DNA from 4 places in the Streptomyces sp. NPDC059866 genome. Region 2 is predicted to be linked to each of the others. Evidence: riboswitches for the same ligand, from Rfam matches in the RefSeq annotation. Region 2 holds a riboswitch; each other region holds the start of a gene.
What was found. A riboswitch is a leader RNA that binds a small molecule or an ion and turns the genes downstream of it on or off. The one in region 2 is predicted to bind cyclic di-AMP.
Positions count from the first base shown of each region.

Region 1 (7,778 bases), on a different contig from region 2:
GCAGGCGTTGCGCACCGCCGACCGGGTGCTCTGCGCGGACGGGGCACACCCGCAGCTGCCGTATCTGCGGGAGGCGGGGATAGCCGTGGACGAGGAATCCCCGACCGCCGAGGAACTGGTCGACGTGTGCGCCGACGGGCACACCGTGGTGGTCGTCGCCGCGGGTGAGGGCGAGCCCGCGCTGACCGACGGCCTGGCCCGCCTCGCCGGCACCGGACGTGTGCAGATGCCGGAGCTGGAGCTGCTCCCCGCCTCCTACGACCTGCCGGGCGCCCGCCTCCTCGACCTCGTGCAGGTCATGGACCGTATCCGCGCCGAATGCCCGTGGTCGTCCCGCCAGACCCACCAGGGCCTGGCGAAGTACGGCATCGAGGAGGCGTACGAACTCGTCGAGGCGATCGAGGACGGCGACCGCGAGGAACTGCGCGAGGAACTCGGTGACGTCCTCCTCCAGGTCGTCTTCCACGCCCGGATAGCCGAGGAGGACCCGGACGCGCCCTTCTCGATCGACGACGTGGCGGCCGGCATCGTCGCCAAGCTCATCCACCGCCATCCGCATGTCTTCGGGGACGAGACGGCCTCCACCCCCGAGGAGGTCAAGGAGCACTGGCTGCGCACGAAGGCACAGGAGAAGCGGCGTACGTCGGTGACGGAGGGCATCCCCCTGCACCAGCCGGGCCTGGCCCTCGCGGCGAAGCTGGCGTCCCGGGTGCGTACGGCGGGCCTGGAGGTGCCCCTGCCGAAGACCGAGGGCGTCGGATACGAGCTGCTGGCGCTGGCGATACGGGCCGAGGCGGAGGGCGTCGACCCGGAAGCGGCGCTACGGGCGGCGGCGCGGGCCTACCGGGATGCGATCAGGGAGACCGAGAGCCGGGGACAGGAGACCGAGAGCCGGGGACAGCGGATGGATTCAGACACAGCCGGGACCGGCGACTGACGTCACTCGCCGACCAGCGACCGATGTCACCCGGCGACCGATGTCACCCGGCGACCGGCGACCGGCGACCGATGCCGACCGACGACCGATGTCACCCGCCCCTCCGCCTCCGGATACCGTCAACGGGTGACCAGCCAGCCCCACCGCCCGAGCCCCCACCAGGACGCCCCCGAGCTCTTCACGTGGGAGTTCGCCACCAACCCCTACCCGGCCTACGCCTGGCTCCGTGAGCACGCCCCCGTCCACCGGACACGGCTCCCCAGCGGTGTGGAGGCCTGGCTGGTCACCCGTTACGCCGACGCCAAGCAGGCCCTCGCCGACCAGCGGCTCAGCAAGAACCCCGCCCACCACGACGAGCCCGCGCACGCCAAGGGCAAGACGGGCATCCCCGGTGAGCGCAAGGCGGAGCTGATGACGCATCTGCTCAACATCGACCCGCCGGACCACACCCGCCTCCGCCGGCTCGTCTCCAAGGCCTTCACGCCCCGCCGCGTCGCCGAGTTCGCGCCCCGGGTGCAGGAGCTCACCGACGACCTCCTCGACCGGTTCGCCCGCACCGGCTCCGCCGACCTCATCCACGAGTTCGCCTTCCCGCTCCCCATCTACGCCATCTGCGACCTGCTCGGCGTCCCCCGCGAGGACCAGGACGACTTCCGGGACTGGGCGGGCATGATGATCCGGCACGGGGGAGGGCCGCGGGGCGGGGTCGCGCGGTCGGTGAAGAAGATGCGCGGCTATCTTGCCGACCTCATCCACCGCAAGCGAGAGTCGCTCTCCTCCGAACCGGTCCCGGGCGAGGACCTCATCTCCGGCCTCATCCGCGCCTCCGACCACGGCGAGCACCTCACCGAGAACGAGGCCGCGGCGATGGCGTTCATCCTGCTGTTCGCCGGGTTCGAGACCACCGTCAACCTGATCGGCAACGGCACCTACGCCCTGCTCACCCACCCCGAACAGCGCACCCGCCTCCAGCAGGCCCTCGCCACCGGCGACCGTGGCCTCCTGGAAACCGGGGTCGAGGAACTCCTGCGCTACGACGGCCCGGTGGAGCTGGCCACCTGGCGGTTCGCCACCCAGCCGCTCACCGTCGGAGGGCAGGACATCGCGCCCGGCGACCCCGTGCTCGTCGTACTCGCCGCCGCGGACCGGGATCCGCAGCGGTTCGCCGATCCGGACACCCTCGACCTCGCCCGCCGTGACAACCAGCACCTCGGCTACGGGCACGGCATCCACTACTGCCTCGGCGCCCCGCTCGCCCGTCTGGAGGGGCAGACCGCGCTCGCGACCCTCCTCACCCGCCTCCCGGACCTCCGACTGGCCGTGGACCCGAGCGAGTTGCGCTGGCGCGGCGGCCTCATCATGCGCGGACTGCGCACGCTGCCCGTGGAGTTCACGCCCATTTCGTAAGGCAACTCCCCGGATTCGACCGGAACCCTCCACTCCGGCACCGAAAACGTGACACGACCTCAACTCTGTGATCTTCACGTGATCTGCGCGGCATTAACTTGTGACAAGTGATCGACTGCCGATACGTTCACCCATCAGCGCGACGTCGAACACCAGTCGCCGCGCCGGTCACTGCTGTCTCGTGAAAGGTCCCCGCATGCTCTCCGGGAACGGTCGTCACCGTCGCCCCCGCCAGGTTCCGGCCCTCGTGGTCGCGGCCGGCGTGACCGGGTCCGCCATCGCCATCCCACTCCTCGGCGCCACCGGCGCGAGCGCGGCCAGCGGCACGACGTGGGACCGGGTGGCGGAGTGCGAGAGCGGCGGCTCCTGGAGCGCCAACGCGGGCGACGGGTACTACGGAGGGCTGCAGTTGTCCCAGGAGGACTGGGAGCGGTACGGCGGCCTCGCGTACGCGGCCAGCGCCGACCAGGCCAGTCGTTCGCAGCAGATAGCCGTCGCCGAGAAGGTGCTCGCGGACCAGGGCGTGGGCGCGTGGGGCACCTGCGGGCTCACCTCCGGTCTCAACGCCGACAAGGGGTCGGCCGATGTGGACACGGGTGTGGCCGGTGACACCTCGTCGGACACTTCCGAGAGCCTGCGTAACTCGCTCGGCTTGTCCGGTTCCTCCAGCTCGTCCGGTTCGTCTGATTCGGCAGGATCTTCGCCTGAATCCACCGCGCCGTCCCCGTCGTCTGACTCGTCATCGAATGCGACGGACGGTTCCGCGAGCCCGACGCCCACCGACTCCACCTCGGGCAACTCTCAGGAATCCGACAGCTCGCCCACAGTCACCCCGAAGGGCACGGAATCGGACAACTCTGGGCAGAGTGAAGGTGATTCCGGTCTGATCGACACCGGGACGGGCAGGCATCGCGGCGACAGCGCCGACGAGGACGCCGCCGACGCTCGTACGGCCGATTCCTCGGGCCGTCACGCCTCGCGCGACAGCGCCTCCGCCCGCGATGCCGCCGACGGGTCGTACACCGTGCGCGAGGGGGACAGCCTCTGGGGCATCGCCGACTCCCTTGGCGTCCAAGGGGGGTGGCCCGTGCTCTATGCGGACAACGAGGAGACCGTCGGCGCCGACCCCAACCACATCATCCCCGGTCAGACGCTGGATGTCGGGGTCGAACCGGGCGAAAAGTAGCGGGAGTTCACGTCACACTTCGCGCCTAATGTCCGGTTTGGTGAAAGTGTGGGATGAGTCTCAGAGGCCCTGATCCTCTTTGAAATTCCGCCAATCGCGTGTCTACGGTCATGACCGCTCGCCAACGCGAGCCCCGGCTGCCGCAACGCCGAATCCTGCCAGCGGCCGTTCGGGAACAGTCGTCGCGTCAAGCGCCGTAGGCAGGAGCGGGGGACCCAAGGTAAGCGCCGCACCGGACAGTTGAGCCGGTACGGCTTGGGGTGAAGTCACGCCTCCCCACAGGGGCGTGGCCGGGCAACTCAACCGGCCCGAACCCGACAGCTCACCTCGCAGGCGTCGGTGAGGGGATCTCTCCATGCTGTTTTCCAGCAAGGGCAAGCACCGTCGTCCGTCCAAGGCCGCTCGCGCCATAGCCGTCGTCGGCGTCACCGGCGCCGCCGCCGTCGCCGCCCCGCTGATGGCGGCCGGCAGCGCCTCCGCCGCCACCGCCTCCGAGTGGGACGCCGTCGCCCAGTGCGAGTCGGGCGGCAACTGGTCCATCAACACCGGCAACGGCTACTACGGCGGTCTGCAGTTCTCCGCCTCCACCTGGGCCGCGTACGGCGGCACGCAGTACGCCGCCACGGCCGACCAGGCCACCAAGGCGCAGCAGATCCAGATCGCCGAGAAGGTGCTCGCGGGTCAGGGCAAGGGTGCCTGGCCGCACTGCGGCACGGGCCTGTCGAACGCCACGTACACCGGCGGTGGCGCGAGCGACTCCTCCTCGGAGGGCTCCTCGCAGAGCAGCACCGAGACCACCACCCGCTCGACCGAGCAGCAGCCGGCCTCCCGTTCGCAGGAGCGCCCGGCGCAGAAGACCGTCACCGCCCCGACCGGTGAGAAGGTCGCGAAGGGTGACGGCGAGTACAAGGTCGTCACCGGCGACACGCTCAGCACCATCGCCGAGAAGCACGATGTCGAGGGCGGCTGGGAGAAGCTGTTCCAGCTGAACAAGGACATCGTCGAGGACGCCGACCTCATCTACCCCGGTCAGCAGCTGCACCTGAAGTAATCCGGGTCCACCCGGGTCGGCAGCTTCACCTGACCTGAAGCGATCCGGGCTTCGCAGACCCCCGTGAGGGTCCCCCCGTCCCCGCGGGCCCCCGCCCCGGCGCGTGTTCCCCCGTACGCGCCGGGGCGGGGCTTTTGTGTCACCGCTCGTGCCCTCGTTCTTCGCTCGGGCCCTCATTCTTGAGGAACCGTCTTTGTTCCATTCGGAAACAATTTACGATCGGTTCCGTCCACGGGGCGGGCGACCGGCTGGCCGATCCCACGGAGCCGGTTAGGCTCGTCTCGCAGAGCCGCTGCGGTCCTGCTAAACCGCGTCACATCCACGAAGGAGATGCTCGTGCCGTCCATCGACGTCGTCGTAGCCCGGGAAATCCTGGACTCCCGAGGCAACCCCACGGTCGAGGTCGAGGTCGGCCTCGACGACGGCAGCACGGGTCGTGCCGCCGTTCCGTCCGGCGCCTCCACGGGCGCCTTCGAGGCCATCGAGCTCCGCGACGGCGACCCCAACCGCTACCAGGGCAAGGGCGTCGAGAAGGCCGTCCTGGCCGTCATCGAGCAGATCGGCCCTGAGCTGGTCGGCTACGACGCCACCGAGCAGCGCCTGATCGACCAGGCGATGTTCGACCTGGACGCCACCGACAACAAGGGCTCCCTCGGCGCCAACGCCATCCTCGGCGTCTCGCTCGCCGTCGCGCACGCCGCCTCCGAGGCCAGCGACCTGCCGCTCTTCCGCTACCTGGGCGGCCCGAACGCGCACCTGCTGCCGGTGCCGATGATGAACATCCTGAACGGCGGCTCGCACGCCGACTCCAACGTGGACATCCAGGAGTTCATGATCGCCCCGATCGGCGCGGAGTCCTTCTCCGAGGCCCTGCGCTGGGGCACCGAGGTCTACCACACCCTCAAGAAGGTCCTGAAGAGCAAGGGCCTGGCCACCGGCCTCGGCGACGAGGGCGGCTTCGCCCCCAACCTCGGCTCCAACCGCGAGGCCCTCGACCTCATCCTCGAGGCGATCAAGGAGGCCGGCTACACCCCCGGCGAGCAGATCGCCCTTGCGCTCGACGTCGCCGCGTCCGAGTTCTACAAGGACGGCTCCTACCTCTTCGAGGGCAAGGCGCGCTCGGCCGCCGAGATGACCGAGTACTACGCCGAGCTGGTCGACGCCTACCCGCTGGTCTCCATCGAGGACCCGCTGTTCGAGGACGACTGGGAGGGCTGGAAGACCATCACCGCCAAGCTCGGTGACAAGGTCCAGCTCGTCGGCGACGACCTGTTCGTCACCAACCCCGAGCGCCTGGCCAGGGGCATCGAGGAGGGCGCCGCCAACGCCCTGCTGGTCAAGGTCAACCAGATCGGCTCGCTGACCGAGACCCTGGACGCCGTCGAGATGGCCCAGCGCAACGGCTTCAAGTGCATGATGTCCCACCGCTCCGGCGAGACCGAGGACGTCACCATCGCCGACCTGGCCGTCGCCACCAACTGCGGTCAGATCAAGACCGGCGCCCCGGCCCGCTCCGAGCGCGTCGCCAAGTACAACCAGCTGCTGCGCATCGAGGAGATCCTCGACGACGCCGCGGTGTACGCCGGCCGCTCGGCGTTCCCCCGCTTCAAGGGCTGAGCGAGCCTCGTAGGAAGCGTCGTACGTACGTCCCCGTACTCGGTCCCGTACCGTGTGCGGGGACGTACGCGCGTGTGACGGGAGTGGGAGATGGCCGCCAAGGACCGGGACCGTTTCTCCACCACGACCAGGATCCGGCTGCTCGGCGAGCAGACGGCCGCCCGCGTCTACCGCTCCCAGACCCGGCGCCAGGCCCGCCGCTCCCGGCTGACCGGCCGCGCCGCACTGCTCGCGCTCGTCGTCTGCTCGCTGGTGGTCGCCCTCGCCTATCCGATAAGGCAGTACGTCGCCCAGCGCGCCGAGATCGCCGACCTCCAGCGGCAGCAGGAACAGGCCCGGCAGCGGGTCGAGGAACTGCGCGACCTCAAGGCACGCTGGCAGGACGACGCGTACGCGGAGCAGCAGATCCGGCAGCGACTGCACTATGTGATGCCGGGGGAGACCGGTTACGTCGTGATCGACCCGGACGCGGCCGAGCAGTCGCACGCCGACTCCGGGGCGGCCGACCGCCCCTGGTACGCGAACGTCTGGGACGGCGTCGACAAGTCCGACGCCTCCGACCAGTGAACACAAGAGAAAGAACGTCATGGAGACCCCCCCGCCGCCCACCCCGCGCACCGAGCCCACCGACGCGGACGTCGAGGCCTTCAAGCAGCAGCTCGGCCGGCCGCCGCGCGGGTTGCGCGCCATCGCGCACCGGTGCCCGTGCGGGCAGCCGGACGTCGTGGAGACCGCCCCGCGGCTGCCCGACGGCACGCCCTTCCCGACGCTGTACTACCTGACCTGCCCCAAGGCGTCCTCGGCGATCGGCACCCTGGAGGCGAACGGCGTGATGAAGGAGATGACGGCCCGCCTGGAGACCGACCCCGAGCTCGCCGCCGCCTACCGCGCCGCGCACGAGGACTACATCCGGCGCCGGGACGAGATCGAGGAGCTGAAGGGCTTCCCGAGCGCCGGCGGCATGCCGGACCGGGTGAAGTGCCTGCACGTCCTGGTCGCCCACTCGCTGGCCGCCGGACCCGGCGTGAACCCCCTCGGCGACGAGGCCCTCGCCATGCTGCCGGAGTGGTGGCGCAAGGGCGCCTGCGTGACCGTACCGAACGAGGAGAACGACCAGTGACCCGAGTGGCCGCCGTCGACTGCGGCACGAACTCCATCCGGCTGTTGGTCGCCGACGCAGACCCGGCCACCGGCGAACTCGTCGACCTGGACCGCCGTATGACGATCGTGCGGCTCGGCCAGGGCGTCGACCGCACCGGCCGCCTGGCCCCCGAGGCCCTGGAGCGGACCTTCGCGGCCTGCCGCGAGTACGCCGCGATCATCAAGGAGCACGGCGCCGAGCGGCTCCGCTTCGTCGCCACCTCCGCCTCCCGGGACGCCGAGAACCGGGACGACTTCGTGCGCGGGGTCATGGACATTCTGGGCGTCGAACCTGAGGTCATCACCGGCGACCAGGAGGCCGAGTTCTCCTTCACCGGCGCGACCAGGGAGCTGGCGGAACACGACCATCTCCCCAAGCCCTACCTCGTCGTGGACATCGGCGGCGGCTCGACCGAGTTCGTCGTCGGCGAGGACCACGT
Region 1 is NZ_JBHWJT010000006.1:105,615-113,392, reverse strand. It holds gene ACFV7R_RS11005 (nucleoside triphosphate pyrophosphohydrolase) at 1-937, shown strand, start outside; gene ACFV7R_RS11000 (cytochrome P450) at 1,064-2,344, shown strand; gene ACFV7R_RS10995 (transglycosylase family protein) at 2,541-3,530, shown strand; cyclic di-AMP (ydaO/yuaA leader) riboswitch at 3,713-3,881, shown strand; gene ACFV7R_RS10990 (transglycosylase family protein) at 3,886-4,581, shown strand; gene eno (phosphopyruvate hydratase) at 4,918-6,198, shown strand; gene ACFV7R_RS10980 (septum formation initiator family protein) at 6,289-6,765, shown strand; gene ACFV7R_RS10975 (DUF501 domain-containing protein) at 6,785-7,318, shown strand; gene ACFV7R_RS10970 (exopolyphosphatase) at 7,315-7,778, shown strand, end outside.
Region 1: linked by a shared signal. The riboswitch ahead of ACFV7R_RS10990 (transglycosylase family protein) and the one ahead of ACFV7R_RS15495 (NlpC/P60 family protein) in region 2 are both predicted to bind cyclic di-AMP.

Region 2 (7,778 bases):
CCGTCACCCGTCGGGGACCATGACCACCCCGGCTCCGGCTTCCGAAGCCGCCTCGGCGTCCTACGCGCCGTACGGCACGCAGGAAGCCCAGTACGGCGACCTCACCACATACGGCGCCTACACCGCCAACGGATTTGACACCGGCAGCCACGCCACCGCGGCCACCACCACGACGTTCGAGACCGACCCCCTCTTCGGTGACCTCACGGGCAGTGGTCACGACACCGGCGCGTACGACGCCACACAGTGGTCCACCGGCAGCCACCAGACCCTCCACTACGACCCGTACGCGGCCCAGCATCACGCCGCCTACGACACCGGCGCCTACGACACAACCGCCTGGACCACCGGCCACCAGCAGCTCCCTCTCATCCCGCAGCAGGCGGGAGCGCCCGACGCCAGCGGCCAGTGGGACGCGAGTGCATGGCTCCAGCCGGAGCAGCAGCCCGGCAGCCCCGCCGACCAGACCCACCAGTGGGAATGGGGCACGCAGACCTTCGACTCCGGCGCGTACGACGCCACGCAGTGGAACTCCGACGGCACCACGGCCGACGCCTACGAGCAGCACGCCGAACCCTTTCCGCAGCAGGCCGAGTCCTACGAGCACCACGCCGAGAACTTCGGCTCGCACGCCGAGCCCTTCGACCAGCAGGCGACCGCCACCTTCGAGCACGTCGACTACGACGAACCGAACGCGGGTGACGGCGAGTCGGGCGTGACCGGCGAGATGCCCACCACGACCCCGTCCCTCCTCGACGACCAGGAGGAGGTCACCCCGGCCCCGGTCTCGCGGGCGGCCTCCCGCAGCGGGGCCCGCTCCCGTCGCCGTACGCCCGCGAAGCGATCCGCACTGCTGACCGTCGCCGTGCCCTCGGCGTGTGTCATGGGCGTGGCGGGCATCGCCGCCGCCTCCGTCGGCAACCTCGGCGGCGACGACCAGGACGCGTCGACGACCGCGGCGGACGCCCCGGCGGTGAAGCCGTCCGCTGCCAACAACCAGTTGGACACCCAGCTCGAGAGCCTCACCGCGGAGGCCGACGACTTCGCCGACCGGGCCAGCCGTACCCAGGAGCGCATCGACCTCAAGGCGCAGCAGGAGGCCGAGAAGAAGAGGGCGGCGGCGGAGGCAGCCCGCAAGGAACGGCTGCGTCCCAAGTACGCCCTGCCGGTCGCACAGCACGGGCTCAGCGCCTACTACGGCCAGGCCGGCATCAACTGGATGTCCGTGCACACCGGCATCGACTTCCCGGTCTCGTACGGCTCGACCGTGATGGCCGCGACCGACGGCACCGTCCGTACGGAGTACAACAGCGCGTACGGCAACATGATGATCGTGACGGCGATGGACGGCACGGAGACCTGGTACTGCCACCTCTCCAGCTACCAGGTCGCCTCCGGTACGACCGTCAAGGCCGGCGACCCGATCGCGCTCTCCGGCAACTCCGGCAACTCGACCGGCCCGCACCTGCACTTCGAGGTGCGGCCGGGCGGCGGTTCGGCGGTCGACCCGCTGGCCTGGCTGCGCAGCCACGGCCTCGAGCCGACGTAAGCACCGAAGCTTCCCCCGAGCCCCCGCCGATTGAGCGGGGGCTCACTTCGTACCGCCCGGAACAGCTACAGCTTCTCCACCGGTGCGTACCGCAGAAGCAGTCGCTTCGGCTTGGTGTCCCCGAAGTCGATGGTCGCCTCCGCGTTCGCGCCGGTGCCCTTCACCGCGACGACGGTCCCGAGCCCGAACTGGTCGTGCGTCACCCGGTCCCCCACCGCGAGGGAGACCACGGGCTTCTCTGCGGTCCGGCGTGTGGCGAACCCGGACGCGCCCGACGCCGACGAGCGGGACGACGACAGCGACGCCGCCACGCCCGAGACCGGGCCCGCCGGAGCCAGGGAACCACCCGTGCGCTTCCAGTCCACATGCGCCGCCGGGATCTCCTCCAGGAAGCGGGAGGGCGGGTTGTACGAGGGCTGCCCCCAGGCGCTCCGCATTGCCGAGCGCGTCAGATACAGCCGCTCACGCGCGCGCGTGATGCCGACGTACGCCAGGCGGCGCTCCTCCTCCAGCTCCTTGGTCTGGCCGAGGGCACGCATGTGCGGGAAGACGCCGTCCTCCAGGCCGGTCAGGAAGACGACCGGGAATTCGAGGCCCTTGGCGGTGTGCAGGGTCATCAGCGTGATGACGCCGTCGCCCTCCTCCTCGTCCGGGATCTGGTCGGAGTCGGCGACCAGCGCGACCTGCTCCAGGAAGTCGGCCAGCGTGCCCTGCTCGCCCTCGCTGCGCTCCTGCTCGAACTCCAGGGCCACGGCGGCGAGTTCCTGGAGGTTCTCGATCCGGGTCTCGTCCTGCGGGTCGGTGGAGGCCTGCAACTCGGCGAGGTAGCCGGTGCGTTCGAGCACTGCCTCCAGGATCGTCGCGGGGCCGGCGCCGGACTCGACGATCGTCCGGAGGTCCTCCATGAGCGTGTTGAACCGCTTGACGGCGTTCGTGGAGCGCGCGGCCATGCCGTACGCCTCGTCGACGCGCTTCAGTGCCTGCGGGAAGCTGATCTTCTCCCGCTGGGAGAGGGCGTCGATCATCGCCTCCGCGCGGTCGCCGATGCCCCGCTTGGGGACGTTGAGAATACGGCGCAGCGGGACCGAGTCCTCCGGGTTGGCCAGCACGCGCAGGTAGGCCAGGACGTCCCGGACCTCCTTGCGCTCGTAGAAGCGCACGCCGCCGACGACCTTGTAGGGCAGGCCGACGCGGATGAAGATCTCTTCGAAGACACGGGACTGGGCGTTCGTCCGGTAGAAGACGGCGACGTCCCCGGCCTTCGCCTCGCCCGCGTCTGTGAGGCGGTCTATCTCGTCGGCGACGAACTGGGCCTCGTCGTGCTCCGTGTCGGCGACATAGCCGGTGATGCGCGCGCCCGCGCCCGCGTTGGTCCAGAGGTTCTTCGGGCGGCGGGACTCGTTGCGCTCGATGACGGCGTTGGCGGCGGAGAGGATCGTCTGGGTGGAGCGGTAGTTCTGCTCCAGCAGGATCGTCGTCGCGTCCGGGTAGTCCTCCTCGAACTGGAGGATGTTTCGGATGGTCGCCCCGCGGAAGGCGTAGATCGACTGGTCGGCGTCACCCACCACGCACAGCTCGGCGGGCGGCAGGCCGCCCTCGCTGGGCGGTACGTCCTCGCCGTGCCCGCCGGTGCCGACGAGTTCGCGTACGAGGGCGTACTGGGCGTGGTTGGTGTCCTGGTACTCGTCGACGAGTACATGACGGAAGCGGCGGCGGTAGTGCTCGGCGACATCCGGGAAGGCGCGGAGCAGATTGACCGTCGTCATGATCAGGTCGTCGAAGTCGAGGGCGTTCGCCTCGCGCAGTCGCGACTGGTACAGGGCGTAGGCCTGGGCGAGGGTCTTCTCGAAGCCGTCGGTGGCCTGGGCGGCGAAGTCCTCCTCGTCGATCAGCTCGTTCTTGAGGTTGCTGATCTTGGCGCTGAAGGACTTGGGCGGGTAGCGCTTGGGATCGAGGTCCAGGTCGCGGCAGACCAGGGCCATGAGTCGTTTGCTGTCGGCGGCGTCATAGATCGAGAACGACGACGTGAAGCCGAGCTTCTTGCTCTCCCGGCGCAGGATGCGCACGCACGCGCTGTGGAAGGTCATGACCCACATCGCGTTCGCACGCGGACCGACGAGCTGCTCGACGCGCTCCTTCATCTCGCCGGCGGCCTTGTTGGTGAAGGTGATCGCGAGGATCTGGCCCGGGTGCACGCCCCGCTCGGCGAGGAGGTGGGCGATGCGGTGGGTGAGCACGCGGGTCTTGCCGGAGCCGGCACCGGCCACGATGAGCAGGGGGGAGCCGGAGTGGACGACGGCGGCGCGCTGGTTGTCGTTCAACCCCTCCAGGAGCGCTGCCGCGTCCATGGCCGGACGCGCGGCGCCGTCGCGGTAGTACATGTCCCGGTCCGGGGGCACGTCGAACTTCCCGCCGAACAGATCGTCCGGGATCGGCTCCGGAACGTGATCGTCCTCGGGCGGCGGCGGGTGCTCCTCGGGGGCCCGCTGGGCCTGGAGGTCCGCCAGGAAGCTGTCGTCAAAGAGGCTGCTCATCGCTCTCCGAGTCTAGGGCGCCCCACCGACAACCCGCGGCCGCCCCGAGAACATCCCCGGCCGGAACACCGTCGATCTTGGCGGTGAGGCCGGAATCACATCGGCTGCAGCGGCCCGCGATCTTCCCTCCCTACCCACCCCACATCGGCTTACTCTCCGGGCCTGCCCCACTACCACCCGCGACCACTGACTGGAGGTCACGAAAATGTATCGGGCATATCACCCACCAACCTTCACACGCACCACACTAGTTGGCTACCGTGCCGGGCAGGCCGTACGACCCCCACCGGCGAACGTCGCCGGGCCGCACGGCCTCCGCCGAGTCCGGTGCGCCCCCGTGGCTGCCGGAGCCGGGGACCCAACCGACTCTGGGGTGAATCGGTCCGACTCCCTTCCCGGGAGGGGACCGTAGGGCAACCCTTCCGAACCACCCGCCCGAACCCGACAGCTAACCCGGTAGGCGGCCCATGGAAGGAGTCGCCTCCTTTGGCGTCGCACCGTAAGTCGCGTCCCACGGGCGCGCGCGTCGCAGGCATACGGACCCCCGCGCTTGCCACGGCTGCCCTCACGTCTGTGGCCCTGCTCTCCCAGACGGCCAATGCCACCCCCTCGGCCGACGACAAGCCGAGCCTGGAAGAGGTCGAGAAGAAGGTCGACGACCTCTACCGCCAGGCGGAGTCGGCGACCGAGAAGTACAACGCAGCCAAAGAGAAGACCGAGAAACAGCGCAAGCAGGTCGACACCCTCCTCGACGACGTCGCCCAGCGCACCCAGAAACTCAACGAGGCGCGCGAGGAGCTGGGCTCGTACGCGGCGGCGCAGTACCGGACCGGCGCCTCCGCCCCCGACACCGCGACCTTCCTGCTCGCGGACTCGCCGCAGGACTACTTCGACCAGACCCAGCTGATGGGTCGGCTGACCAGCCGTCAGAAGGGCGCGGTCGACGACTACTTCACCCAGCAGTCCGCGACGGTGGAGAAGCGCCAGGAGGCCACCGAGAGCCTCGAGACGCTCACGGAGTCGCAGAGCGATCTGAAGACGGCCAAGGCCACCGTCCAGAAGAAGCTCGCCGACGCGCGCGAACTGCTGTCGCAGCTGACCGCCGAGGAGAAGGCGCGGCTGGCGGCGATCGAGAAGAAGAAGCAGGAGGAGGCCGAGCGCAAGGCCGCGGAGCTCGCCCGGCAGCAGGCGGAGGAGGAGCGGCAGCGCCAGGAGGCGGCTGCTCTGCAGGAACAGGAGGCGCAGCAGGAGACCGACAGCGGCTCCTCGACAAGTGCGGGTACGGGCACCGAGACCGGCTCAGACACCTCGACCTCCGACTCCTCGTACGCCACCAAGGCCGAGAGGGCGCTCGCCTTCGCCCGCGCGCAGATCGGCAAGCCGTACGTCTGGGGCGCGACCGGCCCCGACTCCTACGACTGCTCCGGCCTCACCCAGGGCGCATGGAAGGCCGCCGGCGTCTCCCTCCCGCGCACCACCTACGACCAGGTGAACGCGGGCACCACGGTCTCCCTCGCAGCCGCCCAGCCCGGCGACCTGGTCTTCTTCTACGACGACGTCACCCACGTCGGCATCTACATCGGCAACGGCATGATGATCCACGCCCCGAAGCCCGGCACATACGTGCGCGAGGAGTCGATCTACTACGACGGGGAGTCGTCCATCCACAGCGTGGTACGACCGGCCTGACGGGCGGAGGCAAGGGGCGGGCCGGACGGCACGCCCCGAGGAGGCTTCCGTGGGCACGCGCGCGTGGCGGGGTTTACGCAGGCACGCGCGCGTGGTGGCGTTTTTCGCAGGCACACGCGCGTGGGGTGCTGTCGGGCAGGCGCGTACGAGAGGCGTGCCTGCAGGCTCGCGCACCCGCCGAAACGGCCCACGCTCGGTGTGAGCCCGTTGCCGCGCGCCCGCGTGGTTTTCCGCATGCCCGCGCGCGTGGCCCGCTCGCGCGGCGCTGGGGGCTCCTTAGCATCGGCGCATGCCCGGCTCCTCCTCCCTCCGCGCCTGGTGGGCGCAGCATCCGCCGGCGGCCGGGGCCGCCGTCATGGCGACCGGTATCGTCTCGGTCGGCCTGCACCTGACGGGCTACGAGGTCCTGTCCCGGATCCTCCTCGTGGCGGCCTGCGCGGCATGGCTGGCCCTGGTGGCGGACGTCGTCACACGGCTGCTGCGGCAGCGGGAGCGCTGGATGACGGAGGCGGGAACACCGGCGGTGCTCACCGCCGTCGCCGCGACCGCCGTGCTGGGGACCCGTTTCTCCGCGCTGGACCGGCAGCCCCTGGCCGCGGCGCTGCTGGCGCTGGCGACGCTGCTGTGGCCGGTGCTGCTCGTGCCCGTCGTGCGGCACCGGCAGCGGCGGCGTATGCCAGGGGCGGTGTTCCTCGGGACGGTGGCGACACAGGGACTCGCCGTGCTCGGCGCGACCCTCGCGCAGGCCGAGTCGGCGGCGTGGCTCGCACATGCGGCGCTCGTACTCTTCTGGCTGGGCCTCGTGCTGTACGGCCTCGCCCTGGCCCGCTTCGATCTGCGGCAGGTGATCGAGGGGTCGGGGGACCAGTGGGTCGCGGGCGGCGCGGCAGCGATCTCGGCGCTCGCCGGGGCCAAGCTCATCGCCGCCGACGGACCGGGCCTGTACCTCTGGAACGACGACAACAGCGGCGTCCTGCGGACCGTGACCGTCGCCCTGCTGGTCCTCGGCCTGGGCTGGTACGCCGTACTGCTCGCCGGCGAGGTGGTCCGGCCGCGTCTGCGCCATGACGTGCGCCGCTGGTCCACGGTCTTTTCGATGGGTATGGCGGCAGTGGCGGCCCTGGCTGTCGCCGCCGCTGTCGACATCTCATGGCTCGGGTGGCCCGGGGAGATGCTGCTGTGGATCGCGGTGGCGGCGTGGCTCGCGGTCGCGGTCGGGGCGGTCGCGGCCGCCCGGGAGGTCGTACGCCCCGCGGCGCCCGGGCACCCCGGACCGTGAGCCGCGGGCCTCGGCCGGGGCTCAGGTCCAGAGCACCGCGATGAAGACGTTCGCCATGGTCAGCAGGCCCACCAGGCCGAACAGACCCTTGTCCACCTTCTCCTCGTCCCGCTTCACGTAGACGAGACCGAGGATCACGATCAGCAGAGCCAGCTTCACACCGATCTTGATGTTGTTGACAGACTGGTCGTCGGCCTGGTTGAGACCGACCAGGATCACACCGGTGACCAGCATGGTCAGCGCACCGTGCAGCATCCCCGGGCCGAATCGGGCGGTACCCTCGCCCATCGCCTTCATCTGGGAGAAGAAACCGCCGAGCAGGGCGGCGATGCCGATGATGTGCAGGCCGACGAAGAGGTTGATGAGTACGTCCATGGAGCCGGAGCCTAATCAGGGGCCAGGCACCATCCGGCACCGGCCTGCCGACCCGGCGCCCGGCGGCCTGGGGCGCGGGACGCATATATGCGCGCCATAGCACCTCCGCATGCACGCATGCCCCGTAAACCGCACATCGGTCATCGCGCTGCGTGAAGGCGACGGCCACGGACCGGGATCACGGTCACATCCGGTCGCCCCGCGGTCCCCTCATGTCAGTTCCGCACAACGCGTCACCGGTCCGACACACCCAGGTCTAGCGTCCTGCACCAGGTGACCGGCTCCCCACCGCCGTCCGGGCCAGGGGCGGCAGCCGGACACCTCCGCCGAGAAGGTCCGGCGGCGGCCCCGC
Region 2 is NZ_JBHWJT010000008.1:335,646-343,423, forward strand. It holds gene ACFV7R_RS15485 (M23 family metallopeptidase) at 1-1,549, shown strand, start outside; gene pcrA (DNA helicase PcrA) at 1,615-4,083, opposite strand; cyclic di-AMP (ydaO/yuaA leader) riboswitch at 4,390-4,562, shown strand; gene ACFV7R_RS15495 (NlpC/P60 family protein) at 4,570-5,772, shown strand; gene ACFV7R_RS15500 (tellurite resistance/C4-dicarboxylate transporter family protein) at 6,062-7,051, shown strand; gene ACFV7R_RS15505 (hypothetical protein) at 7,073-7,426, opposite strand.

Region 3 (7,778 bases), on a different contig from region 2:
GGACGGCAACGACTACCTGGACATGCTCGCCGGCTTCGGGGTGATGGGCCTGGGCCGCCACCACCCCGTGGTCCGCAAGGCGCTGCACGACGTCCTCGACGCCCAGCTCGCCGACCTCACCCGCTTCGACTGCCAGCCGCTGCCCGGCCTGCTGGCCGAGCGGCTGCTGGCGCACAGCCCGCATCTGAACCGGGTGTTCTTCGGCAACAGCGGCACCGAGGCCGTCGAGACGGCGCTGAAGTTCGCCCGGTACGTCACCGGCCGGCCGCGGATCCTGTACTGCACGCACGCCTTCCACGGACTGACCACCGGCTCGCTGTCCGTGAACGGCGAGTCGGGCTTCCGCGACGGCTTCGCCCCGCTGCTGCCCGACACGGCCGTGCCGCTCGGCGACCTCGACGCTCTGGCCCGGGAACTGAAACGGGGTGACGTCGCCGCCCTGATCGTCGAGCCCATCCAGGGCAAGGGCGTGCACGAGGCCCCGCCCGGCTATCTGCGCGCCGCCCAGGAGCTGCTCCACCGGCACAAGGCGCTGCTCATCGCGGACGAGGTGCAGACCGGGCTGGGCCGGACCGGCGACTTCTACGCCTACCAGCACGAGGAGGGCGTCGAGCCGGACCTGGTGTGCGTGGCGAAGGCCCTCTCGGGCGGCTATGTGCCGGTGGGCGCCACCCTGGGCAAGGACTGGATCTTCAAGAAGGTCTACTCGGCGATGGACCGGGTGCTGGTCCACTCGGCCAGCTTCGGATCCAACGCCCAGGCCATGGCGGCGGGCCTGGCGGTGCTGTCGGTGATGGAGAACCAACAGATCGTCGCGGGCGTGCGCACCACCGGCGAGCTGCTCAGATCCCGGCTGGCGGCGCTGACCGACACGTACGAGATGCTCGCGGACGTCCGCGGCCGGGGACTGATGATCGGCATCGAGTTCGGCCGGCCCCGGTCGCTGAAGCTGCGCAGCCGCTGGGCCATGCTGCAGGCCGCCCGTAAAGGGCTGTTCGCGCAGATGGTGGTCGTGCCGCTGCTGCAGCGACACCGGATTCTCACCCAGGTCTCCGGCGACCATCTGGAGGTCATCAAGCTGATCCCGCCGCTGATCATCGGCGAGCGGGAGGTGGACCGGTTCGTCGACGCGTTCACGGCCGTGATGGACGACGCACACAACGGCGGCGGGCTGGTGTGGGACTTCGGGAAGACGCTGGTGAAGCAGGCGGTCGCCCACCGATAGCGTTTTTGCCTGAAAGGCAACAAATTTGCCCGATGGGCAAAGTCTCCGGCTGAATGGAGGCATGAACTCCTCCGCCTCCGAGCCCGGGGCCGAGCCGGCCGACGGTCTGCCGGTGGTCGCTCCCCAGCTCCGTGCCCTGCGCCGACGGGCCGGCCGCACCCTGGAGGCCGCCGCCCGCGCCGCCGGACTCTCGCCCGCCCATCTCTCCCGGCTGGAGACCGGGCAGCGTCAGCCCTCGCTGCCGATGCTGCTCGCGCTCGCCCGTATCTACGGTACGACCGTCTCGGAGCTGCTCGGCGAGACGGTCGCCGACCAGGACGCCGTCGTGCGCGCGGCCGACATGGAGCCGACCGGAGCGGGCGGCTGGACGTACTGGCAGGCCGGCGCGCCCGGCCGCGGCATGCAGGCGCTGCGCGTCCACGTGCCGTACGGCTCCCAGGGCGACATCGTGCGCGTGCACCCCGGTGAGGAGTGGCTGTACGTCCTCCAGGGCCGCCTGCGGCTGCGCCTCGGGGACACCGTGCACCTGCTCGAACCGGGGGACAGCGCCCACTTCGACTCGCTGACCCCGCACCGCATCGCCGCCCAGGACCCCGACGGCGTCGAGCTCCTGTTCGTCCACACCCTGCTACAGAGCCCCACGGCCGCGCTGTGCCTCGGCCCCATCACGGGAGAAACGCCATGAGCAACATCGAGCAGAAGTTCCCGCGGGCCATCTGGGTCCGGCTGTTGATCTACATCGCGGCGGGACATGTCTTCGCCGGCTTCCTCTACCTGCTCTTCGAGGTGGGGGCGAAGTAGGGCCGCACTCGGCTCCGGCTCAGTCGAGCAGTCGCGCGCGCAGCCGGTCCCGGGTCTCCGGGGCGATCCCCAGTCCCTGTTCCAGGTAGGTGTCGACGCCGCCCCACGTCCCGTCGATGGTCTCGATGGCCGCCGTCAGATACTCGGCGCGCGCGTCGAAGAGAGGGCTGAGAAGCTCCATGACCTCGGGGGAGTAGGCCGAGGCGGAGGTGCTGCTGCGGTGCACCTTGTAGCGGCGGTGCTTGGCGTTCGACTCCAGGTAGTCGGCGAGGATGGCCTCGCGCTCCACGCCGAGGGCGAGCAGCGTGACGGCGATGGACAGGCCGGCGCGGTCCTTGCCCGCCGCGCAGTGCATCAGGGTCGGGACGCTGTCCTCGGCGAGCGCGTGCAGCACCTGGGAGTGCTCGGTCGTGCGCTCCTTGATGATCGTGCGGTACGAGGTGATCATCCGGTTCGCCGCCTTGCCGTCCGCGAGGATCGTGCGCAGCTGGTCCAGGTCGCCGTCCCGGACCATCTTCCAGAACTCGGCGCCGTCCGCGGGGTCCGTCAGCGGCAGGTTCACATTGCGCACGCCCGGCAGCTCGACGTCGGGGCCCTCGAGCTTCTGGTCCGCCGCGTTGCGGAAGTCGAAGATCGTGTGCAGTCCGAGGGAGCCGAGGAACTCGGCGTCCTCGTCGGTGGCGTGCGCGAGGTGACCGCTGCGGAACAACACCCCGTACCGCACCCGTCGGCCGTCCACCGTCGGCAGGCCGCCGACGTCACGGAAGTTGCGCACTCCGGCCAGTTCGGGCTCGGTCGACGGCACCTGCTGCGTCACGGGGGCTCCCTCCCATCGGCCCCGCCGGCGCGGCTCGTCGACGGGCACGCAGTCGACGATACGACATGGATTCCTGGGGCAATGAGTTGTCCACAGGAGGTCACCGCCCATTGGACGAGTTGTCCACAGGCGTTGCCCCGGACGCCCGCGGCCCTTGATGATGTTGGTGCTTGAGTGGAGCTGTCGGAATCTGTGAGGGCCTGATGTTGGAGATCGCCGAGAACGGGCGTACGTGGCTGCTGTCGGGGCCCACGAGCAGCTATGCCGTCCACCTCACCGACGACGACGAGCTGCTGCATCTGCACTGGGGCCCGCGGATCGCGCTCGCCGACGCCGAGGCCCTCGCCGTGCGCCCACTGCCGGACTACTGGCCCTTCGAGTCGCCGCTCGACGGGCGCGAGGAGTATCCCGTCGAGGGCGGCCCTCGCTTCGTGCGGCCCGCCCTGTCCGTGCGCACCGACGAGCGGCGCGGCACCGAGTGGCGTTTCGAGGCCCACGAGACCGCGGACCAGGAGCTGCGGCTGCGCTTCCGCGACGCCGGGCTGGCGATCACCCTGCACTACCGGATGCGTGACGACGTCGTGGAGCGCTGGGTGACCCTGCACAACGACGGGCCCGAGGCCGAGCTGCTGCGTGCCGACTCCGCGACCTGGACCCTGCCGGACCGCGACGCATGGCGGCTGTCCCAGCTGCACGGCCGCTGGGCCGCGGAGTCCCGGCTCGTGCGCTCCCCCCTCACCTACGGTGAGAAGGTCATCGGCAGCCGCCGCGGACACACCGGACACCAGCATCTGCCGTGGGTGGCGCTGGACACCGACGCGACCGAGGAGCGCGGCGAGGTCTACGGCTGCGCCCTCGCCTGGTCGGGCTCGTGGCGGATCGCCGTCGCGCAACTGCCGGACGCGCGCGTGCAGATCACCGGCGGAGCCGGTTACGACGACTCCGGCCTGCTGCGGCTGGCGGCGGGGGAGTCCTTCACCACCCCTGTCTTCGCCGGCCTCTTCAGCGACGGCGGCTTCGGCGGTGCCAGTCGCGCCTGGCACGCCTATCAGCGGGCGTACGTCATTCCGGACGCCGAGCGGGACCGGCCGGTGCTTTTCAACTCCTGGGAGGCCACCGAGTTCGACATCAGCGAGGAGCAGCAGCGGGCGCTCGCCCGGCGGGCCGCGGCGATCGGCGTCGAGCTGTTCGTGGTCGACGACGGCTGGTTCGGGGCGCGCACCAGCGACCGCGCCGGGCTCGGCGACTGGACACCCAACCCCGACCGCTTCCCGGCCGGGCTCAAGCCGCTCGCCGACGACGTGCACGCCCTCGGGATGCAGTTCGGGATCTGGGTCGAGCCCGAGATGGTCAACCCGGACAGCGAGCTGTACCGCGCCCATCCGGACTGGGTGCAGTTCCAACCGGGGCGAAAGCGGACAGAACTTCGTAATCAGCTCGTACTGAACCTCGCGCGGGAGGATGTGCAGGACTACCTCTGGGAGCAGCTGCACGGGCTCCTGTCCAGCGCCCCGATCGACTACGTCAAGTGGGACTTCAACCGTTGCTTCACCGATGCCGGCTGGCCCGGCGAGCCGTATCCGCAGCGGCTGTGGGTCGACCATGTGCGCGCCGTGTACGCCCTGGTGGACCGGCTGCGGGCGGCCCACCCCGGTGTCGCCTTCGAGTCCTGCTCGGGCGGCGGCGGTCGCATCGACCTCGGTGTGATGAGCCGTACCGACCAGGTGTGGACCTCCGACAACACCGATCCGCTCGACCGGCTCGCCATCCAGGACGGCTTCAGTCAGATTCATCCCGCGCGCGTGATGGCCGCCTGGGTCACCGACAGCCCCAACGCCCAGCTCAACGGCCGGGTCAGCTCGTTGCGCTTCCGCTTCGTCAGCGCCATGGCCGGGGTGCTCGGCGTCGGGGGTGACCTCACCCGGTGGACCGACGAGGAGCTCGCGGAGGCCCGGGACTGGGTGGCGCTCTACAAGGAGATCCGGCCACTCGTGCAGCGCGGGGACCTCCACCGGCTGCGGCCGCCACGGGGCGGGCTGAGCGCCGTCCAGTACGTACGCGGCGACGAGGCCGTCGTGCTCGCCTGGCTTCAGGCGCAGAGCTACGGGGAGCCCGTCCCGGCGCTGCGGCTGCGTGGCCTCGACCCCACCGCATCGTACGAATGCCGCGAAACGGGCGAAGTGCACCGGGGTGCCGTACTGCTGCACCACGGACTGCGCACCGGGCTGCGGGGTGACCTCGATGCGACGGTTCTCCGACTGCGCCGCATCTGACTCTTCTGTCCGAATTAACCTCTTCATTCCAAGTCGCTCGGGAATAAAGGAACCTGGAGCGACGTCACGTGAGCAGCGTCATATCCGTGACCGTGCGTCGCCCGTCATGTCCACGTAATCCAAGCGCTTTTCAAGGGCATTTGCGGAACATGACGGTTTCGGAATCCACGGAGGGTGACGGTGAATTCGGTGAACTGATCAAGAAGTGGGTGTTCGTGCGGAACCTCTTGCTTGTCCCATTGCGTCTTGGTCGCTTACGTTCCACACCGATCCGGGCGGACGCCTAATCCTGCCGCCGCCCGGTGCCCGCGCAAACCCACCCGTGTACGGCAGGAGCGGGGGACCCACAGGTACAAATGCCTGTTCCGGTCTCCGGAACGGCTAGGGGTACAGCCGCGCTTCGGCGCGGCCGGGCATCTCCAGTCCGCACCCGACAGCTCACCTCGCAGGCGCCGGAGAGGAATTCGCCATGCCCGCGAAGGGTAAGCACCGCCGTCCGAAGACCCAGCGTTTCACCCGTTCCATCGCCATTGCCGGAACCGGTGGCGCCGCACTCGCCCTCCCGCTGATGGGGGCCGCCGGCGCCCATGCCGCCACTGCGCAGTCCGCTCCGGAAAACGCCGTTCAGTCGGTCGCCGCAGAGAAGGCCACCGCCCAGAAGAAGGCCGCCGAAAAGAAGTCCGCCGCCAAGAACGCCGGTGTGAGGACCTATTCGGTGAAGATCGGCGACTATCTTGCGAAGATCGCCGAGGGGCAGAACGTCAGCGGTGGCTGGCAGAAGCTCTACCAGGACAACCGTGAGGTCGTCGGCGACAACCCGTCGCTGATCCACCCCGGCCTGAAGCTCACGATCGGCAAGAAGGCCGCGGCGGGCACGGACGAGCCGTCGTCCGCTTCGTCCCCTTCCTCGTCGGAGTCGTCGGAGGCGTCCGAGGCCTCGAAGTCGTCGAACTCGACGGAGTCCTCGGCGAAGCCGTCCGATCAGTCGTCGTCCGCCGAGTCCTCCGCGTCGAACACGTCGACGGCCACCCAGACCTCCGCCGGCACCTCCAGCGGTTACTCCTCCCCCGTTGAGGGCGTCGCCGTCGGCACCGCCTACAAGGTGGCGGGCAGCATGTGGTCCAGCGGCTACCACACCGGCGTCGACTTCGCCACGCCGACGGGCACCCCGCTCAAGGCCGTCGGCGCAGGCACGGTCGTCTCCGCGGGCTGGGCCGGTGCGTACGGCAACCAGGTCGTCCTCAAGCTGGCCGACGGCTACTACGCCCAGTACGCCCACCTGTCCTCGCTGTCCGTCTCCGCCGGCCAGACCGTGACCGCGGGCCAGCAGGTCGGCTTCTCGGGCTCGACCGGCAACTCGACCGGTCCGCACCTGCACTTCGAGATCCGCACCACGCCGAACTACGGCTCGGACGTGGACCCGGTCGCGTACCTCCGCTCGCACGGCGTCTCCGTCGGCTGACGCACGCGCTCTCACGCCACCGAAGGCCGGACCCCGATCCCCGGGTCCGGCCTTCGGTGTGCGCGGACGGAGCGGTTATTCCACAGTTGACCAACCTTTTGGCAGTGGCTTATCTCACCGCCCGTCAACCTCTTCCTACGGTCGCGTAGGTCACATTCGACGCGGAATCATGTCCCGACGTGGCAGACGATTCGAAGAATGACAGCAGATCAGTGATCGGGTCGTACGTGGCGGTGGGGGACAGCTTCACCGAGGGCGTAGGCGACCCCGGCCCCGACGGGGCGTTCGTCGGCTGGGCCGACCGCTTCGCCGTACTGCTCGCGGACCGCCGAGCCGAGGGCGACTTCCAGTACACGAACCTCGCCGTACGCGGAAAACTGCTCGACCAGATCGTGGCGGACCAGCTTCCGCGGGCCGTCGAACGCGCGCCGGACCTGGTCTCGTTCTGCGCCGGCGGCAACGACATCCTCCGGCCCGGCACCGACCCGGACGACGTCGCCGAGCGCTTCGAGCGGGCGATCGCCGCGCTGACGGCCGTCGCGGGCACGGTGATGGTGACGACCGGCTTCGACACCCGGGGCGTACCCCTGCTGAAGCACCTGCGCGGCAAGATCGCCACCTACAACGGGCATGTGCGGGCCATCGCCGACCGGTACGGCTGTCCGGTGCTCGACCTGTGGTCCCTCAAGTCCGTTCAGGACCGCAGGGCCTGGGACGACGACCGGCTGCACCTCTCGCCCGAGGGGCACACCCGCGTGGCGCTGCGGGCCGGTCAGGTCCTCGGCCTCCCCGTCCCCGCCGATCCGGAGCAGCCCTGGCCGCCGGTTCCGCCGCGCGGCACGCTCGACGTCCGGCGGGACGACGTCCAATGGGCGCGCGAGTACCTGGTGCCGTGGATCGGCCGCCGGCTGCGCGGCGAGTCGTCGGGCGACCACGTGACGGCGAAGGGGACGCTGTCGCCGGACGACATCAGGATGCGGATCGCGTCGGTGGCTTGAGGCACATCCGTGGCGGACGCCGGGGGAGCGGGTCGTTCCGATCGCCTGCGTCGGATCGGCCCGCCTCCGGCGCTGACGGGCGTACGCCTTGAACCGCAACCTGTCCTCGCGGACGGCTCACGCGTGCCCCGCCGACGGCACCTCGGCCAGTCCGAGCTCGCGGGCGAGCGCCTCGTCGGCCCACTCCTGGGCCCGGGCGCGG
Region 3 is NZ_JBHWJT010000038.1:52,392-60,169, reverse strand. It holds gene ACFV7R_RS38995 (aspartate aminotransferase family protein) at 1-1,225, shown strand, start outside; gene ACFV7R_RS38990 (helix-turn-helix domain-containing protein) at 1,287-1,910, shown strand; gene ACFV7R_RS38985 (DUF6126 family protein) at 1,907-2,026, shown strand; gene ACFV7R_RS38980 (tyrosine-protein phosphatase) at 2,046-2,843, opposite strand; gene ACFV7R_RS38975 (alpha-galactosidase) at 3,047-5,116, shown strand; cyclic di-AMP (ydaO/yuaA leader) riboswitch at 5,424-5,581, shown strand; gene ACFV7R_RS38970 (peptidoglycan DD-metalloendopeptidase family protein) at 5,586-6,578, shown strand; gene ACFV7R_RS38965 (SGNH/GDSL hydrolase family protein) at 6,791-7,576, shown strand; gene ACFV7R_RS38960 (TetR family transcriptional regulator C-terminal domain-containing protein) at 7,694-7,778, opposite strand, start outside.
Region 3: linked by a shared signal. The riboswitch ahead of ACFV7R_RS38970 (peptidoglycan DD-metalloendopeptidase family protein) and the one ahead of ACFV7R_RS15495 (NlpC/P60 family protein) in region 2 are both predicted to bind cyclic di-AMP.

Region 4 (7,778 bases), on a different contig from region 2:
GGTCTTGAAGACCGTGCCGGAGCCGAACTTGCCCTTCACCTCGTCGCCGAGCGAGCCCAGGAAGCTGCCCATGTCGCCGCCGGCGGCGTCGGAGGGCATGCCGCCCTCTGCGCCGGTGTCGAGGACGGCGACGGAGTTCCAGCCCTCGCCGATGACGTTCAGTCCGTCGAGGCCCTTGCCGAGGTCCTCCGCGGACTTCCGCTCGTGCTCCGGCGCCGCCTCCAGGCTGTCGCCCTCGGTCACCTTCGCACCCTTGGGCGGGGTGAAGTCGAAGGTCGACGCGGCCGGCTTGGCGAAGCTGACCTGGGTGAAGCCCGCGTCCACCACGGCGGCACCGCCGCTCGCCGGGGTCAGCGTGAACTTCAGCGGCAGGCCGGTCTCCGCATCCACCGCCACACTGATCGCGCCCACCGTGGAACCGGACTGCTTCGGCTCGATGAGCAGCTTGTACGCGTCGCGGCCGGCCACCTGCGCGGTGCCGTCGACGGTCACGGACGTCGTGTCGTCCACCGCCTTCAGGGCCTCCTCGGTGAGGTCCTTGGGCGTGGCCGGCACCTCCTCGGACGCCTTGCCGTCCGCGGCCTCGGTGGCAGTGCCGTGGTAGACCTCGTTGGACGCGCTGTCGTAGCCCCACACGTCCTTGCCGTTGTGGATCAGGCTGTATTCGGCGGCGTTCTCCAGCAGCGACAGCTTCTGCCGGTCCGGGCCGTCGGCGGCGACGCGCAGCGTGTGCGTGCCGGATGCCAGCTCGGTCAGCTTGGCCGACGGGTCGGCCGCGGAGCCCTCGCCCTCCGAGGGGGTCGCGCCGGACGTCAGCCCGCTCTCCAGGCCGCCCAGGTCGGGCAGTCCCAGATCGGTGCTGATCTTCACCGTGCCGGACAGCTGCTGCACGTCCGACTCGGCGATCTTCTCGATGAGTTGCTGTGCGGTGATCTCCGGCAGGTCGGGGCTGCCGGAGTCGGCGATCGCGGGGACGAGCCCGATGGTCCCCGCAGCCACCCCCAGGACCGCCGCCGGGACGACGTACCGCGCGGCCTTGCGCCGCCGCGCCGCGCGCAGTTCTTCGGCCTGCGCCGCGGTCGTGCTGTCGTCGGATTCGTACGGTGCCATGTGTGCCTTACCTCCGTCGTAGGCGGCGGCTGTCCGTCACTTCGCGTCCTCGCACTCGTCCACCCTGAGCCGCCATTCTCACCCGAATCGGTGAGGAGTGGTGTGTTCCGTGGTCTCCATCTGACCAAACCGGATGCGAAGAAGCGTCAGACCGCGGGCTCAACTCCGCGTACTGCTGCGGTATGACACAAGCAGGCGGCGCCTCCGCCGACCCGTAGGGGTCGTAGGGAGGCGCCGCCTCGATGCCGGGTCCCGGGGATGTCCCCCGGGGGGGGGGGCGTGTCCTAACCCGCGCGGTGCACCACCGCGTCGCACAGTTCGATGAGCGCCGCCTTGGCCTCGCACTCCCGCAGCGGTGCAAGCGCCGACCGCGCCTCCTCCGCGTACCGCACGGTGTCCCGTCGCGCCTGCTCCAGCGCGGGGTGCGCGCGCAGCGCGGCCAGCGCCTGCGCATGCCGGGCGTCGTCCGTCAGGTCGGAGTCCAGCAGCTCGCACAGGGCGATGTCCTCGGCCGTCCCCAGTCGGGCCGCGCGCTCGCGCAGCCGCAGCACGGGCAGGGTCGCGATGCCCTCCCGCAGATCCGTCCCCGGCGTCTTCCCGGACTCGTGGGAGTCGGACGCGATGTCCAGCACGTCGTCGGCGAGCTGGAAGGCGACGCCCAGCCGTTCGCCGTACTGCGTCAGGACGTTCACGAGCGACTCGTCGGCGCCCGACATCATCGCGCCGAAGCGGCACGAGACCGCCACCAGCGACCCCGTCTTGCCGGCCAGTACGTCCAGGTAGTGCTCGACCGGGTCGCGCCCGTCCGACGGCCCGGCCGTCTCCAGGATCTGACCGGTGACGAGCCGTTCGAACGCCTCCGCCTGTACCCGCACCGCCTCCGGCCCGAGGTCTGCCAGGATGTGCGAGGCACGGGCGAAGAGGAAGTCGCCGGTGAGGACCGCGACCGAGTTGCCCCAGCGGGCGTTCGCGCTCGGTACCCCGCGCCGTACCTCCGCCTCGTCCATCACGTCGTCGTGGTACAGCGTCGCGAGGTGGGTCAGCTCCACGACCACGGCCGAGGGCACGACCCCGGGCGCGTACGGGTCACCGAACTGCGCGGCGAGCATCACCAGCAGCGGGCGGAACCGCTTGCCTCCGGCCCGCACCAGGTGCTGCGCGGCCTCCGTGATGAACGGGACCTCGCTCTTGGTTGCTTCGAGCAACCCTTCCTCGACAGCCGCCAATCCGGCCTGGACATCGGCTTCCAGAGCCTGGTCCCGCACGCTCAGCCCGAACGGCCCGACGACGGTCACGAGGGGTCTCCTGTCTGCTGGTGTCTACCGGCGGTTACGCGGTTTGTCGATACGTCGCTGCTTCACTCAAGTCAGCGTATCCGGTCACGTTTCGATCACCGAGGGCGCCCGGGGTTACAGGCCGGGCTGTATCGGATCACGAGCGGTATGTTTTCGATCAGTTGATACGAGCAGTTATTTACCGACTTAATACGAATGAGTGAGCTTTGTCCCGTATTGTCCCAGCTGCTCCGCCTCACCTCCGACCATTCGGGTGACCTCGACGCACATCCGTACACTCCTGCACCCCTCCCCGTGAGGTGACTCTGACCTCCAATGGGGTGATTTGCACAGAAGGCGGAGAGACTCCCTTCCGCCGCACTTGGGAGAAGCGCACCCCATGCACAGCTGATTGATGGGCACTTGAGCCTATTGCCCGATTTGACACTCTTGCGCCCCGCGCGTGACGTGACTCACCTTCACCTGCCGACAGGTTTCAACAGTCGGCGACCATCCGGCTTTTCCCGCTTGCAAGTTGAGCCTTGGCACACGCAAAGGCTCAAGCTGACAAAACACCCCAGACAAAGATCAAACAGCATGTTGCATGAACCAGCCACTTGTTTCCGACATGTGCTCTCGCATACGTTCCGGGCCAGTCGGGCGGACGCCGAATCCTGCCGCCGCCCGGTACCACCGATGACGAGACCACTCACGCACGGCAGGAGCGGGGGACCCAGGTAAGTCGCCGGGCCGGACGTCGTACGACGCACCGGAACGGCTTGGGGTGAAGTTGCGCTCGCAAGGGCGCGGCCGGGCACCTCCCAGCCCGAACCCGACAGCTCACCTCGCAGGCGAAGGAGAGGAACAGCCCCATGCCTGCAAACGGTCAGCTCCGCACCCGCACCCCCCGCATAGCCCGCATGGCCCGCAAGCTCACGGTCGCCGGCACCGGCGCGGCCGTGCTCGCCCTGCCGCTCATCGGTGCGAGCACCGCATCGGCCGCCACCCCCACCGCGGTGACCGCGAAGACCGCCACCACGGCGTACTCCGACAACCTCGACGGCTGGATCCGCGAGTCGCTCGCCATCATGGCGAAGCACGGAATCCCGGGCTCCTACAACGGCATCTACCGCAACGTCATGCGCGAGTCGTCCGGCAACCCGGCCGCCATCAACAACTGGGACTCCAACGCGGCCAAGGGCACCCCGTCCAAGGGCCTGCTCCAGGTCATCGACCCGACCTTCGCCGCGTACCACGTGCCCGGCACGGCCTACGACCCGTTCGACCCGGTCGCCAACATCACCGCCGCCTGCAACTACGCAGCCGACCGCTACGGCTCGATCGACAACGTCTTCGGCGCCTACTGAGCCCTTCGCGCCTACTGAACCTTCGTACCCACCGAGGGCCTGCGCCCGCCGAGCCGCTGCGGGCGCCGGTCCTCGGTGAGGAGCCGTTCGAGGACGACGGCGACGCCGTCGTCCTCGTTCGAGAGAGTGATCTCGTCGGACACCGCCTTCAGTTCGGGGTGCGCGTTGGCCATGGCGACGCCGTGGGCGGCCCAGTCGAACATCGGGATGTCGTTGGGCATGTCCCCGAAGGCGATGGTGTCCTCGGGGCGCAGCCCCAGATGCCGGGCCGCCAGCGCCAGCCCCGTCGCCTTGGTGATGCCGGACGGCTGAAGCTCGACCGTCCCGGGCCCCGACATGGTGACCGTCGCGAGCGAACCCACCACCGAGCGGGCCACCGACGCCAACTCGTCGTCGGAGAGGGTGGGATGGCGCAGCAGCACCTTGCTGATGGGCTCGCACCACAGGTCGTCACGCCGGCCGACCCGCACCGCCGGCAACGTCGGGTGCGGCATCCGATACCCCGGTTCGATGAGCGTCAGGCCGTCGACGCCGTCCTGGTCGACGGCCGCGTACACCGTGCCCACCTCCGCCTCGATCTTGCCGAGCGCGGTCTCGGCCAGTTCCCGGTCCAGGGTGACCGACCACAGCAGACGGTCCACGCCGGCGTCGTACAACTGCGCGCCCTGCCCGCACACCGCGAGCCCCCCGCCGCCCAGGAACTTCAGCAGCGGCCGCACCCTGGGCGCCGGCCGTCCCGTCACCACCAGATGCCGGGCACCGGCCGCCGAGACCCGCGCGAGCGCGGTGAGCGACCGGTCGGAGACCGTGTCGTCGCCGCGCAGCAGCGTTCCGTCCAGGTCGGTGGCGATGAGGGCGTACGCGGTGCGCTCGGCATATGCGATGGGTGCGGCCATGATCAGAGAATACGGACACCGCGCCCACGCCGTTCACCCCCAACTCCCTTCCACCTCTCCACATTTCAGCGGTCCGGCTCCTCGGTGCCGGCCGCGGCCGGGCGAAGGCGCGGCGCGGACAGTGGGTCACGGACGGCAGGACACGGACAGCGGGACGAGGCCGCGGGACGTATACGACCCCCTCATTCCTGACATTACGGACTCTTCGCGCGCTTAAGTCACTGCCCAAGACGGCCGCCGCAGCCGTAACGTGTGCCGCGAACCGCATGGACCGTACGTACGAAAGTGAGGCAGCACCCCAATGCCCCCCTTCGATGTCCCCGAGGGCGACCCCTTCGGTCCGCACAACCTTCCGTACGGCGTTTTCTCACCCGCCGGGTCCACCGAACGCACCGTCGGCGTCCGCCTCGGCGACCACGTCCTCGACGCCGGCGCGGCGGCGCTGGCGCTCGGCTCCCCCTACGCCGCCCTGCTGGCCCGGCCCACCCTGAACCCACTGCTCGCCGCCGGCCGCACCGCCTGGTCGGACGTCCGGCGGGCGCTGACCGCCTGGGTGACGGTGCCGTCCCACCGCGAAACCCTCGCGCCTCTGATGCACCCCCTCTCCTCGGTGACCCTGCACCTGCCCTTCGAGGTCGCGGACTACGTCGACTTCTACGCCTCAGAGAACCACGCCCGGAACGTCGGCCAGATCTTCCGCCCCGACGCCGCCGACTCACTCACCCCCAACTGGAAGCATCTGCCGATCGGTTACCACGGCCGCTCCGGCACGGTCGTCGTCTCCGGCACGGATGTCATCCGCCCCTCCGGCCAGCGCAAGGCCCCGACCGACCCCGCGCCCGTCTTCGGGCCGTCCGTCCGCCTGGACATCGAGGCGGAGGTCGGCTTCGTCGTCGGCACCCCGTCCCCGCTGGGCCGACCCGTTCCGCTGGCCGGCTTCCGCGACCACGTCTTCGGCCTGTGCCTCCTCAACGACTGGTCCGCGCGCGACATCCAGGCCTGGGAGTACGTCCCCCTCGGCCCCTTCCTCGGCAAGTCCTTCGCCACGTCGGTGTCGGCCTGGATCACCCCGCTGGACGCGCTGGACGAGGCACGGGTGGCCCCACCGCAGCGCACCCACCCCCTCCTCCCGTACCTGGACGACACGGACGACGAACCCGGCGGCTACGACCTGCGCATCACCGTCGCTCTCAACGGTCACGTCATCTCGGAACCCCCCTTCTCCACCATGTACTGGACGGCCGCCCAGCAACTCGCCCACATGACCGTCAACGGCGCATCCCTGCGCGCCGGCGACCTGTACGGCTCGGGCACGGTGAGCGGCCCGACCGAACGCGAACGCGGCTCCCTCCTCGAACTGACCTGGAACGGCCGGAACCCACTCGAACTCCCCGACGGCAAGCGGACGTTCCTGGAGGACGGGGATGTCGTGACACTGTCGGCCTGGGCACCGGGGGCCGGCGGGGTCCGGGTGGGGTTGGGGGAGGTGAGCGGGAGGGTTGTCGCGAGCTGAGCTGCGGGGTGGCGCGAGGTGAGCTTTTCGGGCAAGCGCCGGTCCGGGCGCTGACTCCAGGTGCCCGGCGCCGTCATACTGGCGGTGGGTGGTGTGCGCGAGGCGGGACGCGGGACGCGGTCGGCAGGCGCGGCCGCTGCCCCCACCGCACGACCCGAGCCGCCCTCACTCCCGACCAGGATCCGGAGCCCGTGGCATGACTGTCTGCCTGCTCCTGCTGAGCGTCGTCGCCCTGACGGCCGCTGTACCGGCCCCCCGTGCGCTGACCCGGGCCGCGTGGCCCGAACGGGAGCCCGTGGTCGGGCTGTGGGTATGGCAGTGCCTGGTCGCCACCGTCCTGCTGTGCTGTCTGGCCGCCCTCCTCCTGGGTGCGGCCGCCGTCTTCCAGACCGTCCGCGACCAGGTCTTCGCCCCCGCAGCGCCCCATGTCACCGCGGCGTACGACCTCTCCGCCGCGCCTCCCTGGGCCGCTGCGCTCACCCTGCTGCTGGCCTGCGGTGCCGCCTGGACCACCGCGATGCTCACCCGGGAGCTGGTCGAGGCCCGGCGGCGCCGCACCCAGGCCCGCGCCCATCTGCGCGAACGCGCCCCTGACCTGCCCGCCGGCCTCCCGGCCGCCCGCGGCCCGCTGCTCGTCCTGGAGGACGAGTACCCCGATGCCTGGTGGCTGCCGGGCCACCCGCCCCAGCTGGTCGTCACCACCGGAGCCCTGCACCGTCTCACCGACCACCAGTTGGACGCCGTCCTCACCCACGAACGCGGACACGCCCGCGCCCACCACGACTGGCTGCTGCACCTGTCGACCGCCCTTGCCACCGGCTTCCCCCGTGTCCCACTGTTCGCCCACTTCTGCGACCAGACCCGCCGCCTGGTCGAACTCGCCGCCGACGACACCGCCTCCCGCCGCTGCGGCCACCTCACCACCGCTCTGGCGCTGATCGAGCTGAACCAGCACCGCGGAGTCCTGTCCTGCGCCTCCAGCCACCGCCTCCTCGGCGAACGCGTAGACCGCCTCCTGCAACCTCCGCCCCGCCTTGGCCGCCGCCACCGTGCCCTGACGACCACGGTGGCCGCCCTGGTCCCCCTGGTACCGCTCCTGATCACGTTCGCCCCGGGCCTGACGGCGTTGGGGTAAGGGCGCAGGAGGGACTGCGGAGGCACCCCGAGCCCCTGTCCAGCGGTCCGCCTATATCCAGTCGTCCGGCTCCGGCCCCTCGGGCGGCTCCGGCCAGTCGTCCGGCCCGCCCTGATCGGCCGCGGTTCTCGGAACCGGCGGTGCACCTGCGTCGGCCTGCCCGGCCGGGGCACCGGGCGGCCCCTCCAGGGAGGCGAGCACCCCGAGAACGCCCTCCCCGTACGTCGCCAGCTTCTTCTCACCAACCCCGCTGATGCCTCCGAGCTCGGCGATCGACGTCGGCCACGCCGTGGCGATCTCCCGAAGCGTGGCGTCGTGGAAGATGACGTACGCCGGGACGCCCTGCTCCCGGGCCTGTTCTGCGCGCCAGGCGCGCAGGGCCTCGAAGGCCGGCAGCAGTTCCTCGGGCAGCTCGGCGGCCGCAACCTTGGGCTTGCCCACGCCGCGCCCCGACGAAGACGCCGACGCCGACGCCGACCGCGA
Region 4 is NZ_JBHWJT010000015.1:72,376-80,153, reverse strand. It holds gene ACFV7R_RS23485 (outer membrane lipoprotein carrier protein LolA) at 1-1,110, opposite strand, end outside; gene ACFV7R_RS23480 (polyprenyl synthetase family protein) at 1,395-2,405, opposite strand; cyclic di-AMP (ydaO/yuaA leader) riboswitch at 3,081-3,251, shown strand; gene ACFV7R_RS23475 (transglycosylase SLT domain-containing protein) at 3,257-3,751, shown strand; gene ACFV7R_RS23470 (HAD family hydrolase) at 3,763-4,647, opposite strand; gene fahA (fumarylacetoacetase) at 4,949-6,160, shown strand; gene ACFV7R_RS23460 (M56 family metallopeptidase) at 6,357-7,295, shown strand; gene recQ (DNA helicase RecQ) at 7,347-7,778, opposite strand, start outside.
Region 4: linked by a shared signal. The riboswitch ahead of ACFV7R_RS23475 (transglycosylase SLT domain-containing protein) and the one ahead of ACFV7R_RS15495 (NlpC/P60 family protein) in region 2 are both predicted to bind cyclic di-AMP.